DNA from 3 places in the Lactobacillus sp. ESL0785 genome. Region 3 is predicted to be linked to each of the others. Evidence: predicted binding sites of a transcription regulator. Region 3 holds the regulator's gene; each other region holds the start of a gene.
What was found. Region 3 encodes LexA, which represses DNA repair genes until DNA is damaged. Its sites were predicted from a motif close to CNAACANNTGTTNG; they were not measured.

Region 1 (5,417 bases), 440 kb from region 3:
CTGGTAAAACAACGTTAATGCGAATGATTAATCGAATGAATACGGTCACTACCGGTACGGTTTTCGTTGCGGGTAAAAATGTCGAATCATTTAATCCTGTTAACTTACGTCGTCATATTGGCTATGTTATTCAGAGCAATGGCCTGATGCCACATATGACGATTAGAGAAAATATTATCTTAGTTCCTAAATTACTAAAATGGCCTAAGGAAAAACTAGCTAGTGCAGCAAAGAAATTAATTAAAATGGCAGAATTGCCAGAATCTTATCTTGATCGTTATCCTGCAGAATTATCAGGTGGTCAGCAGCAGCGAATTGGTGTTGTACGGGCTTTAGCTGCTAATCAAAATTTGATTTTGATGGATGAACCTTTTGGCGCACTAGATCCAATTACGCGTGAAAGTTTACAGAATTTGGTACAGCATTTACAAACAAAATTGGGAAAAACGATAGTTTTTGTTACTCATGATATGGATGAGGCCTTAAAACTAGCAACAAAAATCGTTGTTTTACATGATGGTCAGTTAGTGCAGGTCGGTACTCCAGATGAGATTTTGCATCATCCAGCGAATGACTTTGTTAAGACGTTAATTGGCGAAGAACGACTAGCTGCTGCTAAATATGAAACTGTTAAAGTGAAAAATGTGATGTTAGCTGATCCAGTTAAGATTAGTATTAGTGCAACGTTAACTGAAGCCTTAACAATGATGAAGAAGCGTCGAGTTGATACTTTATTGGTTGTTGATGATCATAATCATTTAAAGGGTTATATTTCAATTGCAACTTTACAGAGTAAATATCAAACTTTGACTAGCGTGAGTGATATTTTACAACCAATTGTTGAAACTGTTGGTCCTGAAGAATATTTGCGTGATAACTTTAGCCGGATTTTGAAGCGTAATCGGCAGTACGTTCCGGTTATTGATTCTGAGCAAAAATTAGTAGGTATTGTGACCCGGTCAAGTCTTGTGAATGTTGTTTACGAATCAATTTGGGGCAATTCTAATACTGCTGGCTCATCTTCAGTTAAAACTAATTCAACAAAAGAGGCGAATTAGAATGTCAGTCTTTTTCATGCAACATGGTTCAGAATTAATTGTTAAGATTTGGCAGCAGATTTATATTTCTGCGATTGCTTTATTCTTAGGAATTTTAGCTGCTGTTCCCTTAAGTGTTATTTTATTAAAATTTCCGCGAACTGCCAAAGTAGTTGTTGCAATTGCCAGTATGCTTCAAACGATTCCAGCATTGGCATTACTAGCAATGATGATTCCATTTTTTGGTGTTGGTCAAGTACCAGCAATTATTGCCCTCTTTTTATATAGTTTAATGCCTATTTTGCGCAATACATATGTTGGCTTGACTGGCGTTAATCAAGATACAATCGACTCGGCTCGCGGCTTAGGCATGACTCAGCTGCAGTTAATTACTAAAGTTGATCTTCCATTGGCAATGCCTGTAATTATGGCTGGTATTAGGTTATCAGCGATTTATGTAATTGCTTGGGCAACTTTGGCATCATATATTGGTGCTGGCGGGCTTGGTGATTTTATCTTTAATGGCTTGAGTTTGTATCAACCTAGCTTAATTTTAGGCGGTACAATTCCTGTGATTATTTTGGCATTATTAACTGATTATTTGTTAGGAAAATTAGAGAAAAAATTGACGCCAAAAGGGATATAAGGGGTGAGCATAATGAAAAAATCGGTTAGAAAATTATCTGTAATAATTACCGCTTTTTTAGTAATGCTGCTAACTTCTGCCTGTGGGTTACCTGGATTATCTGATAGCCAAGGCAGCAGTTCAAACGTGCGCATAACGGCGTTAACAACGACTGAATCGCAAATTATGGCGAATATTATTGCACAGTTAATCGAACACGAAACGCCGTATCAGGCAACGATTGTTAATAATTTGGGCTCTGCACCGATGCAGCATCAGGCCTTGTATCGACATGATGCTGATATTCAGGCGGCAGCTTATGATGGTGGTGAATTAACTGCTAACTTGTTAATGGCACCGATTAAAAATTCCAAAAGAGCTAATGATACTGTTCGTCGTGAAGTAAAAAAGCGTTGGGATCAGACATACTTACCAACATATGGTTTTGCGAATAATTATGCTTTTATGGTTAGAAAGCAAGAACAGAAACAAAAGCAGTTGTATAACATTTCTGATTTAAAAAAGTATCAAAATCAATTTTCTGTCGGCGTGGCTTCTGAATGGGTTAATGCCCCCGGAGTTGGTTATCCTGATTTTCAAACGGCTTATGGAATTACCTTTTCTAAACTGCACCCAATGAATATCGGTTTAGTTTATTCAGCTTTGAAAAGTGCCAAAATGAACGTTATCTTGGGTTATTCAACTGATGGTCGGATTGATAGTTACCACCTCAATTTGCTAAAAGACAATAGGCACTTTTTCCCACCGTATAATTGCGGCATGTTGATTAATAATTATTTGTTGCGTGAACATCCAGAATTAAAGCCACTATTAATGCGCTTAGTGGGTCACATTAATGTTCATGAAATTCGCGCAATGAATTTTCAAGTTGATGATCATTTGCTTGAGCCAGCAACAGTGGCGCATCAATTTTTAGTAAAGCATAATTACTTTCGGGAGAAAAAATAATGGCTAAATTATCTTTATGGCAGCAATTTATCTATTACTATCAACATAATGGCAGCTATGTGTTAGCTCAATTCAATCGAACATTTCTGATTGCAATTTATGGTGTTTTATTTGCAGCAATTATTGGTATTCCGGTAGGGATTTTTATTTCGCGGAATGCTCATCTTGGTGATTTTGTTGTTGAAATTGCTAACTTTATCCAGACAATTCCATCCTTAGCGATGTTGTCAATTGTGATGATTGGCTTGGGCTTGGGGGTAATGACTGTTATTGTAACCGTTACACTGTACTCATTATTACCAATTATTAAAAATACTTATACGGGCATGCGGAATGTTGATAAAAATGTAATTGACTCAGGAAAAGGTATGGGCATGACAAAACTGCAGCTCCTGTATCTAGTAAAACTGCCTTTATCATTGTCAGTGATTATTGCTGGGTTAAAAAATGCACTAGTGATTGCGATTGGGATTACTTCAATTGGCTCGTTTGTTGGTGCTGGCGGGTTAGGCGATATTATTATTCGGGGAACGAATGCGACTAACGGTAGTGCAATTATTTTGGCAGGAGCGGTACCAACGGCATTACTCGCAATTGTGGCCGATGTTGTGTTGAATTTGTTACAAAATTGGCTGCAGCCTAAGGGTTTACGGCAGTAATTTTATAAAAGAAACTAGGCGATTTTAGCGTATTTAATAATATGGGATAATGGTCTAAACATTTGTTCGCTTTCCCTTGCAAATAAACAATAAATCAAAGTATAATTAATGGGTATTAATTAGAGGAGGTAAATCGCTTGGCCAAAGACGAAAAACAAAAGGCGCTTGAAAGTGCATTAAAAAAGATTGAAAAGAATTTTGGTAAAGGTGCTGTTATGCGGATGGGTGACAAGGCTGATACTGAAATTTCAACAATTCCGTCCGGCTCGCTGGCACTTGATGCAGCTTTAGGTGTTGGCGGTTATCCGCGTGGAAGAATTATTGAAATTTATGGGCCTGAATCTTCTGGTAAGACGACAGTTGCTCTACATGCCGTTGCTGAAGTACAAAAGCGTGGCGGTACGGCAGCATATATTGATGCTGAAAATGCGATGGATCCAGCTTATGCTGAAGCATTGGGCGTCAACGTTGACGACTTGATTTTGTCACAGCCAAACACCGGTGAAGAAGGCTTGCAAATTGCTGATACCTTGATTGCCAGTGGGGCGATTGACATTTTGATTGTCGATTCAGTTGCTGCCTTAGTGCCACAAGCTGAAATTGACGGTGATATTGGTGATAGCCATGTTGGCTTGCAGGCACGGCTGATGAGCCAAGCTTTGCGTAAACTTTCTGGTAACATTAATAAAACAAAGACGATTGCAATTTTTATTAATCAAATTCGGGAAAAAGTCGGCATTATGTTTGGTAATCCGGAGACTACACCTGGTGGTCGTGCTTTGAAGTTTTATTCGACAATTCGTTTGGAAATTCGCCGTGCTGAAAAGATTAAACAATCTGGTGGCGATATTACTGGTAATCGCGTGAAGATTAAAGTAGTTAAGAACAAAGTTGCGCCGCCATTTAAGGTTGCTGAAGTTGATATGATGTACGGTAAAGGAATTTCGCAGTCCGGCGAATTGCTTGATATGGCAGCTGATAAGGATATTATTGCTAAAGCCGGTTCGTGGTATTCCTATAATAATGAACGAATTGGTCAGGGTCGTGAGAATGCTAAAAAATATCTTGAAGAGCACCAAGATATTTATGAGGATGTGCAACATCAGGTTCGACAAGCTTATGGAATTGATGAAAAGTCGATTGCTGATCGTGAGGATCCAGCTAAAGTTAAAGCTGAAAAAACTAAAAGTGCAAATTCACCAAAGGAGTCTTCTGATCAAAAAGAAGCCGCTAACAAAAGCAAATAAAATTGAAGAAATTAACCTTGACTTGGGAATTTAGATCAAGGTTTTTTTCTTGTTCATTGACATGAGCCCCGTGGTTCTTTATCATTAATATTGTGTGAATAATCTAAAAAATAAAAAAGGCGATAGTAATCATGACAAAAATAATTTTGATTCCCGTCGCGGTTGCTATTATTTCAATTTTAATTGGTTTAGGTATTGGTTATGCAATGCGGAAGAATATTTGGGAAAAGAATGCCCAAAACGCACAAAATGATGCCGACCATATTTTAACCGATGCAAAAGCACAAGTTGCTGCTGCAAAAGCTGAAGTTAATGCGCAAAAGCAGGCTACTGAGGCTTTAAAGCAGAGCGCTGAAAACACTAAAAAAGAGAAGATTCTTGAAGCACAGGAGCAGATGCAGGATTATCGGCAAAAGGTTGAAGACGAGTTAAATGTTAAGCGTGATACGATTGCGCGTAACAATAACCGGCTTAAACAACGCGAAGATACTCTGGATCATCGCAAATCTTTACTCCGTGAGCAAGAAGACGAACTTGAACATAAGAAAAAGCAGCTGCAGGAAAAGCAAGCCGAATTGGCTGAAAAAGTGCAAACTGCTGCTGATTTAGTTGATCAAAGACAACAAAAACTGTATGAAGTAGCTCATTTGGATAAGGAACAAGCTAAGAAGCTGGTTTTAAGCGAATTGTCCGATGAATTAGTTAAAGAACGTGCAGTAATGATTAAGGACAGTAATGAAGAAGTTGAAGCGAAGGCCGATCATTATGCTCGTCAAGTAATCATTGATGCTATTCAAAGTAGTTCTGCAGATACGGTTGCTGAAACAACGGTTTCTGTAGTTGATTTACCTAATGAAGAGATGAAGGGGCGGATTATTGG
Region 2 (5,417 bases), 170 kb from region 3:
TGATTGCAACTCATTTAGGTGAAAAATCATTGGCAATTGGTTGGATGATTGATATTGATAAAATTGATTTAACCAAGTAAAAAGCAGCTGTGAGGGCTGTTTTTTTGTGATTTTTTATAGATCAGGGAGAATTAAGGAGCACTATGGATAAAAAGGATCAATTTACTAATTGGGCAGTTGAACTGCAAAGTTTAGCGCAAAACGGTTTGGAATATGGCCATGATCGGTTTGATTTAGAACGTTATGAACGGATTCGCGTGATTGCTACCGAAATGATGGCCGCTAAAACCGGTTTGCCGCTAAAGAAAGTCAAATCGCTCTTTAGCAGTGATGATGGTTATCAAACACCTAAATTAGGTACTAGAGCAGCAATTTTTAAAGATGAACAAATTTTATTAGTTCGTGAAACTATTGATGGGGCATGGTCATTGCCGGGTGGCTGGTGTGAACCCAACATGTCAGTTAAAGACAATTGTATTAAGGAAGCTAAAGAAGAGTCTGGTCGCGAAATTTCAGTAGAACGAATAATTGCACTGCGTAACCATGATCATACAATTCGTGGTGAACGTGCAATTAACGTTGTCAATGTTTTCTTTTTGTGTCATGAACATGGCGGCACTTTTAATCAAAACACTGAAACTAGTGCATGCCGTTATTTTAGTCAAGATAAGCTACCACAACTTTCAGAACAAAGAACTACCCAAGAAGAGATTAACTTGTGCTTTGCCGCCAAAAATGATCCTAATTGGCAACCAAAATTCGAATAAGATATGAAAAAGACACTGGAAATTTATAATAATTCCAGTGTCTTTGTTTTATTTATCAGTTTCAGAAATTTCATTTAACGCTGCACGTTGTTTTTTCTGGTCAACATGGGTATACAAATCTGTGGCTGAAGTACCTTTTTGACCTAATTGTTGTGCTACAAGGACTTGATCCTTAGTTACATCATAAAGCTCGGAAGCAAGAGTATGCCGTAATTTATGAGGTGTTAATGGATGACCAAAGCTGGCCGAATATTTATTAACCATTTTTTCAATTGCATTAGTCGTGATCCGTCTAGTTTGGTGATGCCAACGAGTTAGAAAAAAGGCTGTTTCTTTTTTAGAAGCAGAATAACGTGCCTGCCGGATTTTTTGATATTCAACAATATAATCTAGTGTCCATTCAGCAATCGGTACACTGTCACGTTGCCCGCCTTTACGAGTTACATCAAGGGTGGCTTTCTTTAAATTCAAATCCGCTACATTAACACCAGCACATTCAGAAACGCGAATACCAGTCCCTAAAATTAAAGCAATGATTGCCATATCACGTTCTTTATTCAATTTGAAGGCGGGCACAGCATGTTGATTACAGTGCTGTTCATAGTCTTTTTCAATAAAATCAAGAAACTGATACTTTAATTTACCGATATACATATGGGATTCAAGAATATGAGCACGATAATTTAATGTCTTTGTATTATTTAACGAATCGATCTTTAACATTACGTTACGCTCAAAGTAGGGCTGACCATTATTATTATCAGCAGTAATTGTTAAAAACTTAAACAATGAGCGCAAGGCATTAATTGAACGATTGATTGTTGTAGGTGAATTAAGGTGACCTTGCTGGTTTTTAATATGTCCTAAGTAATTGATGTATAGCATAATATCATTACGTCTTAAATTAGCTAACGTAGCAGTACTAACATGTTGATTATCACTAGCATCAGAAATTCCTTCACGTCGCAGCCAGTCAAAGAAACGCCTGATTTCAGTTAAATATTGGTAAGTTGTTGTTAGGGAATGATTAGTACCAAAGTTGTATTCTTTAACAAAATCCGGCATGGTACTTAATTCGGCAGCAATTAAATCTAAATATTTTTTGGTTTCCACGGCTAGATTCTCCTATTATCCAATTTTTATCAAGTTATCTTTAATATTATAAAGCAAAAATAGAATGTATGTTTGGATTTTTGACTATGAAAGAGGTCATGTAAAGAGAGTAGAGGGTAGTATAAGAGCAGGTATTTCAAGCTTTTCAGGGTAAAAAAGAGTAATGCAAGTAGTATAACCATCGTCTTCAGTTTAACTATAATACTATTAAGCTATCATAAATAAAAAGGCCGCCTTACGAATCAAATCAAAAATTTATGTTATTAATTTTAATCAAATTCAAAAACCAAATAGCCAAAATTTGATTAAAAACCTAAATTATCACCTTAACTACCTATCATTAAAATTATAGTTTTAATGATAGCAAGTAAAAAACACTTAGATAAAAGCAATCGTATTAATCAATAGATTCTTTTATTATCCATATAATGTTCTACCTAATACGCCGTGATAAATTCAAAAACAAATTATATCTCACAAATTCTATTTATTATTCGAAGTTAAAAACCCAAATAATTATTCATTAATTATCAATTCTCAAACTAACTAGAGTAATTCAGACGTAGAATCGTTGCCTTAGCCAACTAACTTTAAGCTACTAAGTTCATTAATTTATATGCCGTTTATTTTTTTATTACTACAAGTTTTTGTTATCAATTTGATAATGACTAATTGATATTAATAGCCAAATTTGCTATCTCTTAAGTAAATTTTTATATTTTAATTTAACTTTACATAATATATATTATACGAAGTGCAACTGCGCTAGTAACCCTAACTAATAGCATTCAGCTTTAAGTCACTAAAGCCAATAAAATTATGCTCCTATTAGCTATTATATCAACCTTTTTAAAGAAAAAATGTTTTTACAGTTAATTAATTACTAACTATAAATTGTTTATAGTTCTAGTTTAGCTTGATAGCAAGTGATCACATGCATTTAGATAATATTTTCCGCTTTTAATCTTATTTATTTTAAGTTGAATTTTTCTTGGTGCATTTTTATTTGAATTTTTAGCAAAATAGCCTACAATACTATCTGGGGTTTATTTAAAAACATTTTATTTAATTTCGGTTTTTTCGTTAAATTTAAATGTTTTACTTATTATTTTTATTATTTTGTTCTATAATCTATTATTATGGGACTGTGTTTTTGAAAGGGTTGATTTATTCAATGAGTATAAATTTAGGAAAAGAAATATGCCGTCGACGACGTGAACAAAAGCTGACACAGGAGGATCTCGCTGAATTAAGTGATTTGTCAGTTAACTTTATTTCTCGGCTTGAACGGACCAAGAACCAAAACATTAGTATTCAAAAGCTTGACTCAATTGCTAGAGCTTTAAATACAACTACACCAGATATTATCATGAATGCTTACCGCTTCAAGGAAGTTAAGGTAGAAAATCATCAAGATAATACTCCGGTATTTATCAAAAAGGTTCTTAATGAATTAAGAAAAATGGCGCCTGAAAAGGCTGAAAGAGTATGTAAATCTTTCATTATCTTAGCTAAAGAAATTAATAAAGACTAGTTTTAATTTTATTAAAAAAAGCGAAGTAGGATCAGTTCCCTACTTCGCTTTTTTGTTACGCTAAAACTAGATTTTAATTAAATGCTTCAGTTAATGGTGGTACAACTTGCTTCTTACGTGAAACGACACCAGGTAAACTGATTTCAGAATCTGTAACTTCACCAAATGCCTTAGCAAATGCTGCTTGAGCATCATCTGAACCAACTACTAAGGCAGTTGAATCAGAATCAAGCACATTGGTAATTAGCAGCATAAACAAGTCATAATGATTTGCTGCAGAAGCATCATTCATTGCCTTCAAAAAAGCGGCTTTTCGTGCCATTGCTTCAGGTAAATCAACAACATTAATTTGTGCAACCCGAACATTTTTACCATTAAGTTCAAAGCTCTTAGCATCTAAGTCAATGAGATCTTCCTCAGACTTAGCAGCAATATTTGTCCCAGCCTTTAATTCTTCAAGACCATACGTTTCATAATCAACATCAGCAATTTTAGCTAATGCTTCAACTGCTTGATGATCATCATCAGTAGTAGTTGGTGATTTCAAAAGCAAAGTATCAGAAATAATTGCAGAAAGCATGATTCCAGCAATATTTTGTGGAATTTCAACGCCATAATGCTTATAAAGCTTCCACATGATGGTACTGGTACAGCCAACAGGTTCAGCCAAATAAAATAATGGCGCACTTGTATCAAAGTTCATAATTCGGTGATGATCGACAACATGGGTCACCGTTACCTTGTCAATATCAGCAACACTCTGTTGTGGTTCATTATGATCAACCAACATTACCTTATTTACTTCGTTAGCAGCAGTTTTAATTACCCGTGGTGCTTCAAAGCCAAACTTCTTCAAGGCAAAGGCTGTTTCATCATTAGGTTCACCCAAAGCGACAGCTTCCGTATTATAACCGCGTTTATTTTGCAGGTACGAATATGCAATCGCAGTACCAATTGCGTCTGTATCAGGATTTTGATGCCCAAAAATTAACTCTTTTTCCATTAATTTCCTCTTCTTCCTTTTTAACAAAAATTATTGTTCTATTCTAGTTTACCTAATAGTTACTCTTTCTCCAAGAATTTTTTGAATTCGGTCAAAATATTATTAATCCGTGGTACATCTTTCTTACCTTTACGATAAACCATCGATACAGAGAATTTCTTGTTTTCTTTCAAATAAACAGGTGTCAAATTGATTTCATCCTTATGTGCTTGGTAATAAGCATCACTAACAAAAGTATCATAATCTGTTTCTTCAGCTGTTGTAATTAATTGCGGTGTTGATGACAAACTAAGCGGTACGGTTAAGTCACCCTTAGCATTCCCTTTGGCACCCAGCTTTTTCTTCATTAATTGCGTCAAATAAAATTCATCTGGATAGGCAACCCATTCACGATGCATAAATCGAGAAATCGGATAAGTTTTGCCAGCTTCAACTGTGTCTTTATGAGTTAAAACGGTTAATTGATCTTCATAAATATCCATATGTTCATATTGATGTTGTAATTCTGCCTGACTCTTCTTGGTACTATCTGGCAAAAACATAACAGCAATATCAATTAAATTATTGTCCAAGTTATACCATAAATTTTTACGATTAAAGTAAGTAAGACTAATCGTAATATCTGGATTATTTTGGTTAAAACTAATCAAAAACTTCCGTAAAATTTCTGAATTAATACTATCCAAAACCCCAATAGAAATATTGCCCTTATCAGCTTGTGTAAATTCTTGAATATCACTAACTACCGAATTAATAGTTCCAAGCAATTTGATTGCACCAATTTGCAGCTCTTTACCCGCTTCAGTCAAATAAAGTTTTTTACCCATTTGACCAAACAAAGGTGTACCAATTGCATGCTCAATTTTTTTAATCTGCTGTGTCAAAGCTGGCTGTGTAATACCCAAGATTTGTGCAGCTTGAGTATAATTCATCGTATCAATTAATTGTAAAAAATAGTGTAATGACTTAGTTGAAAGTATTGTATCTGTTTTAGGCATAA
Region 3 (5,417 bases):
AAGGAGAAAATATGGATCCATTAATTCAAGAATTGACTAAAGAACAATTACGTGATGATATTCCTGACTTCCGCGCTGGTGACACTGTTCGTGCTCACGTTCGCGTTGTTGAAGGTACTCATGAACGTATTCAGATGTTCGAAGGTGTCGTAATTAAGAGAAAGGGTACTGGCATTGCTGCAACTTACACTATTCGTAAGATTGCTTCTGGTGTTGGTGTTGAACGTACTTTCCCAGTTAACGACCCACGTGTAGCTAAGGTTGAAGTATTGCGTCATGGTCGTGTACGTCGTGCTAAGCTTTACTACTTACGTGAACGTCATGGTAAGTCTGCAAGAATCGCAGAAAAGCGTCGTTAATTCGCACTTTACCATTAAAAAAGAACCATCTTTTAAAAAGATGGTTCTTTTTTTGTTACTTGTGGTACGATAAAAATATGTTTCTATAATTGGAGAGTGATAAAATGAGTGAACCGTTTTTAATGCAATTTGATCCAAGTCCTAGCGCCGTGCTAGATCCCAACCATGAGCGCACTGAGCTTGATTATCATTTTCCTAAGAAATTATTATTTGCCTTTATTACTTCTGAGGCAATTGCTGAATTTTTGGTAGGGTACGAGCATCAAGAAATTGGTGTATTTGAGTGCTTTGAGGGTCCAACCAAAATTTATGAGGTGCAGCTAGAAAATGAAAAAATCACCTTTTGTCAGGCAAAGATTGGTGCTGCGGCAGCTGTGGAATTGCTTGATTGGTTAATCGGTTATGGTGTAAGGCAGGTTATTGCCATTGGTTCTGCTGGCGTACTGGTTAATTTGCCGGAAAATTATTTTTTGGTGCCAATTAGGGCAATTCGTGATGAAGGAACGTCATTTCATTACGCGTCAGCAGATAATTTTATTAGCTTAGAAAGTCCTTATTTACGACGAGTAGAAAAGCTAATGCAGCAGAATAATTTTAAAGTAAAAGAAGTTACCACTTGGACAACCGATGGTTTTTTCCGCGAGACGCCAGCTAAAGTTAAGCAGTTTAAGGAGTTGGGTGCTTCTTGCGTTGAAATGGAATGTGCAGCCTTAGCCGCGTGCGCAAACTTTCGCCAGGTAGATTTTGCGCAAATCCTGTTTACGGCGGACTCTTTAAGTGATTTAGAAAAGCATGAGGACCGCGGCTGGGGTAGGGAGGCACACGATATAGCTTTGCAATTAGGAGCACAAATTTTGTTTAAAATCTAGCATAATGCTTGTGAAAATTACTGTCGTGGAACTAATGTGAAACTCTATAAAAATTCACAATCAAAAATATAAAGGTTGATATATAAGCGATAGCATGAAATTATTATCAAAAAGTTTGTGAAATAAGATTGTCTAGTAGATGTGGAAAGTCTCAAATGTCTTGAAATGAAAGCGATAATACGTGATGAAGTATCCAAAATGGTTAATAGAAAAAGTACAGCTTCGGTCGCAAGGAATGAAGTTGGAGGGATTAAATGAAGGTGCGGGACCTAAACATCCAGCACTAATGATTGTTGGAGAAGCTCCGGGTCGAGATGAAATTGTTTCCCATGTCCCGTTTCATGGTAGTTCAGGTAAGGAATTAATGAAATCGCTGGCTTTAATTGGACTTGGACGAGATGATGTTTATATTACTAGTGTTGTGCGTAGTCGCCCTTACACAACTAAAAAGGTATTTAGTAAAAAGGAAAATAAGGAAGTTATCAAGCATCCTAACCGTAAACCGACTAAAAAAGAAATGTTAGCCCATGCGCCCTTTTTTGATTATGAAGTTGCTTATGCGCAGCCTAAAGTTATCGTCACAGTTGGTGGCACAGCAATTGAGCGTCTGTTAGGTGCGGGGCACAGTATTTCTAAGGAACATGGCCAAATAATAAAAAATACTCCGATTTTGCAGTTAAATCAGCAGGAAACAGGGTACGAATGGTCGCATGAAAAGTATACAGTTGCATTTCAATATCATCCGGCTGCAATTTTTTATAATCGAAAATTGACAGAAGATATTAAGCAGGATTGGCTCGCTTTAAAACCATACGTAAATATTAAAAAAGACTAGAGCTTAGTTAAGCTCTAGTCAATTATAGGTTTAATTAATATTATTTCGATAAAGACCTACAACTTTACCGAGGACTTGCACGCGATTAAGAATGATTGGGGACATCATATCGTTTTCTGGTTGCAAGCGGTAATGGTCTTTCTCTTTATAAAAGCGCTTGACAGTAGCTTCATTTTCTTCAGTCATTGCCACCACGATCTCACCGTTGATAGCAGAGCTTTGCTTGCGCACAATAACATTATCACCGCTTAAAATACCAGCATTAATCATACTTTCGCCGTGTACTTTTAACATGAAGAGGTCACCAGCATCGTTGGCTAAATCTGGTGGTAGAGGGAAATAATCTTCAATATCTTCAACAGCTAAGATTGGTTGTCCGGCCGTAACTACGCCAACAATCGGAATTTCAGTAGGCTTAATGCCTAAAACTTTCTTACCTTCAGCAGTGATTTCAAGAGCTCGAGGTTTAGTTGCATCTTTAATCAAAAGCCCTTTACGTTCGAGTCTTGACAAATGACCGTGGACAGTTGAAGTTGAAGAGAGTTTGACAGCTGCACAAATTTCACGCACAGTAGGTGGGAAACCACGATCTTCAACGGTTTTATAAATATAGCGTAATATTTCTAATTGTTTAGAATCATGATTAAGTGACATAATTTCTCCCCATTACTATCAAATAAATTTTCTATGAATTTAGTTTACCAAAAATTAATCTTGAATACAAACAAATGTTCTAAGGACTCAAACTTTTTTTCTGTGAGTAAATACGGTAAACTTTTTTAATAAGAGGTGTAAATTATGACTGATAATGATGAAAAAAAGATGGTTGACCGGATTAATGAGCTATATCGTAAGAAAAAAGCTACTGGTCTTAATGCCGAAGAAGAAGAGGAACGTAAGAAGCTGCACCAAGAATTTTTAAAGAATTTTCGGGCTAGTTTTAAGCAAAACGTTGAAGATATGGTTATTTTAGATAAAAATGGTAAGGAAATTACGTCAGAAAAGGCTAAACAGGCACAAAGACGTAAAGGTCTAAGAAAAGATTAATTTTAATCTTTAATTTTGGCGCAAGTTTAGGTAAGATAGAACTATTGAATAATTTGAGGAGTTAATTTTTATGAATTTGCCATTAGCAATTGTTTTAATTATTGTTGCACTATTAGTCGGCTTAATTGGTGGCTTTTATGGTGCAAGATCATACATGAAGAAATATTTTAAGGAAAATCCACCAATCAGTGAAGATATGATTGTTGCGATGATGTCACAAATGGGACAAAAGCCATCTGCTAAGAAGGTTAACCAAGTGATGAACATGATGAAGCATCAAAATAATTAATCTTAAGATTGACTAGTAAAGACGGGGATTGTCCTCGTCTTTTTTTATGCAAATCAGATAGGAATAAAATGAGTATATTTTTTAAACTAGGTTGGTTTTTTAAGAAGGAGAAGAAGCGATATTTAATTGGTATTACCTTTTTAGCTTTGACTTCAGTAGTAAATTTAGTGCCGCCACGAATTTTAGGCTTGATGGCAGATCAGCTCGATCAGGGACACATTAATTGGATACAATACGGTATATTGATTTTAGCAATTATTGTCGCGGCGTTACTTTTATATGGTTTTCGCTATTTTTGGCGCAAACAAATTTGGGGTGGTGCAGCAGAATTAGAGCGGCAGTTGCGGTCTAAATTATTTCACCACTTTATGATTATGGATCGTACTTTTTATCAGCGTCATCGCACTGGTGACCTGATGGCCCACGCGACAAATGATGTGTCGGCAATTCAAGACGTAGCTGGCGCTGGTGTGTTGACCTTGGTTGATTCGTTAATTATGAGTGTATCGACCATGGTTGCGATGATTATTTTTGTTGATTGGCGATTGACAATTGTTGCTTTATTGCCACTGCCAGTTTTGGCGTGGGGAGCATGGCAATTAGGTAATCATTTACATGATGCCTTTGACAAGTCCCAGGCTGCTTTTTCACGCTTAAATAATAAAACTCAAGAGTCAGTTTCAGGAATAAAAGTCATTAAGACTTTTGGGCAGGCACAAGAGGACACAGTAGCTTTTGACCAAATGGTTGCTGATACCATTCAGATTAATAAAAAAGTCTTCAAGTGGGATGCCTTGTTTGATCCGCTAGGGACAATTATTATCGGTCTAACATACACGATTACAATTATTTATGGCGGGTTGCTGGTAGTTAATAAGGCTTTAACAATTGGGCAATTAGTTTCTTTTATTGCCTACATTGGTAACATGGTTTGGCCGATGTTTGCCATTGGTTACTTATTTAATATTTTGGAGCGAGGCAGTGCCAGTTATGACCGAGTTGAAAAGTTGCTGAATGAGCAGCCGCAAATTACCGATCAACATGCCGATGAAAGCTTGAAGGCAAACGATTTAGTTGGTGATTTAAATTATCGAATTAATTCGTTTGCTTACCCCGATGAACCGCAAATTCCCGTACTTCACCAGATTGATTTTACGTTAAAGCAAGGGCAAACTTTGGGATTAGTAGGTAAAGTCGGTTCAGGTAAGACGACAATTATTCAATTGTTATTACGTGAATTTGATAAATATGATGGTCAGATTACATTAAACGGCCACGATATTCGTACAATTTCGCTTAATGTTTTATTACGCCAAATTTCGTATGTGCCGCAAAATAATTATCTGTTTTCAACGACTATTCAAAAAAATATTGCTTTTGCGCAAGCTGATACTGAAGATGCTGCAATTATTAGTGCAGCTAAAAAGAGTGATTTACATGATGATATTTTGCAAATGCCAGCTGGCTATCAAACATTGGTCGGTGAAAATGGGGTTTCACTTTCTGGCGGTCAGAAGCAGCGGATGGCGATTGCGCGGGCATTACTTAAACAAAGTCAAATTTTGGTGCTGGACGATGCGTTATCAGCAGTCGATGCCCGAACTGAGATAGCAATTTTAAAATCGCTGGCTAAAGAACGCGCTGGTAAGACAACGATGATTGCAACGCATAGATTAACTTCAGTAATGAATGCTGACCTGATTTTAGTTTTAAAAGATGGTGCGGTTGTTGAACGCGGCACGCATCAACAATTACTTGCTGCCAATGGTTGGTACGCAGCAATGTGGCACAAGCAGGAATTAGAAGAGAAGGTGGGTGAGTAAAATGGATGAACAACAGGAATCAGTATGGTCAAAAGAGATCCCAATTAAAGAGCAATTAAGTATTTTTAAACGTTTAGTACGATTTGTCTTGCAATTTAAGAACGAAATGATTATTGCCGGGATTGGTGCATTGTTAGTTAGTATGATTAACATGCTTTTGCCGTATGGTTTGCAGTTCTTTCTTGATAATTATTT

Region 1: recA (recombinase RecA) is a predicted target of LexA. The motif match lies at 3,346-3,359, and genes of this name have one in related genera.
Region 2: xerS (tyrosine recombinase XerS) is a predicted target of LexA. The motif match lies at 1,942-1,955, and genes of this name have one in related genera.

The regions. Positions count from the first base shown of each region.
Region 1 covers NZ_CP113916.1:584,406-589,822, forward strand. Annotated here, with positions in the region: gene OZY43_RS02920 (betaine/proline/choline family ABC transporter ATP-binding protein) at 1-1,058, shown strand, start outside; gene OZY43_RS02925 (ABC transporter permease) at 1,060-1,683, shown strand; gene OZY43_RS02930 (glycine betaine ABC transporter substrate-binding protein) at 1,696-2,631, shown strand; gene OZY43_RS02935 (ABC transporter permease) at 2,631-3,290, shown strand; gene recA (recombinase RecA) at 3,428-4,537, shown strand; gene rny (ribonuclease Y) at 4,669-5,417, shown strand, end outside.
Region 2 covers NZ_CP113916.1:848,509-853,925, reverse strand. Annotated here, with positions in the region: gene OZY43_RS04170 (DegV family protein) at 1-80, shown strand, start outside; gene OZY43_RS04165 (NUDIX hydrolase) at 144-767, shown strand; gene xerS (tyrosine recombinase XerS) at 816-1,880, opposite strand; gene OZY43_RS04155 (helix-turn-helix transcriptional regulator) at 3,055-3,414, shown strand; gene OZY43_RS04150 (manganese-dependent inorganic pyrophosphatase) at 3,488-4,417, opposite strand; gene OZY43_RS04145 (LysR family transcriptional regulator) at 4,477-5,415, opposite strand.
Region 3 covers NZ_CP113916.1:1,020,632-1,026,048, reverse strand. Annotated here, with positions in the region: gene rplS (50S ribosomal protein L19) at 12-359, shown strand; gene OZY43_RS04960 (nucleoside phosphorylase) at 464-1,228, shown strand; gene OZY43_RS04955 (uracil-DNA glycosylase) at 1,413-2,063, shown strand; gene lexA (transcriptional repressor LexA) at 2,094-2,717, opposite strand; gene OZY43_RS04945 (DUF896 domain-containing protein) at 2,862-3,110, shown strand; gene OZY43_RS04940 (YneF family protein) at 3,181-3,399, shown strand; gene OZY43_RS04935 (ABC transporter transmembrane domain-containing protein) at 3,468-5,222, shown strand; gene OZY43_RS04930 (ABC transporter ATP-binding protein) at 5,224-5,417, shown strand, end outside.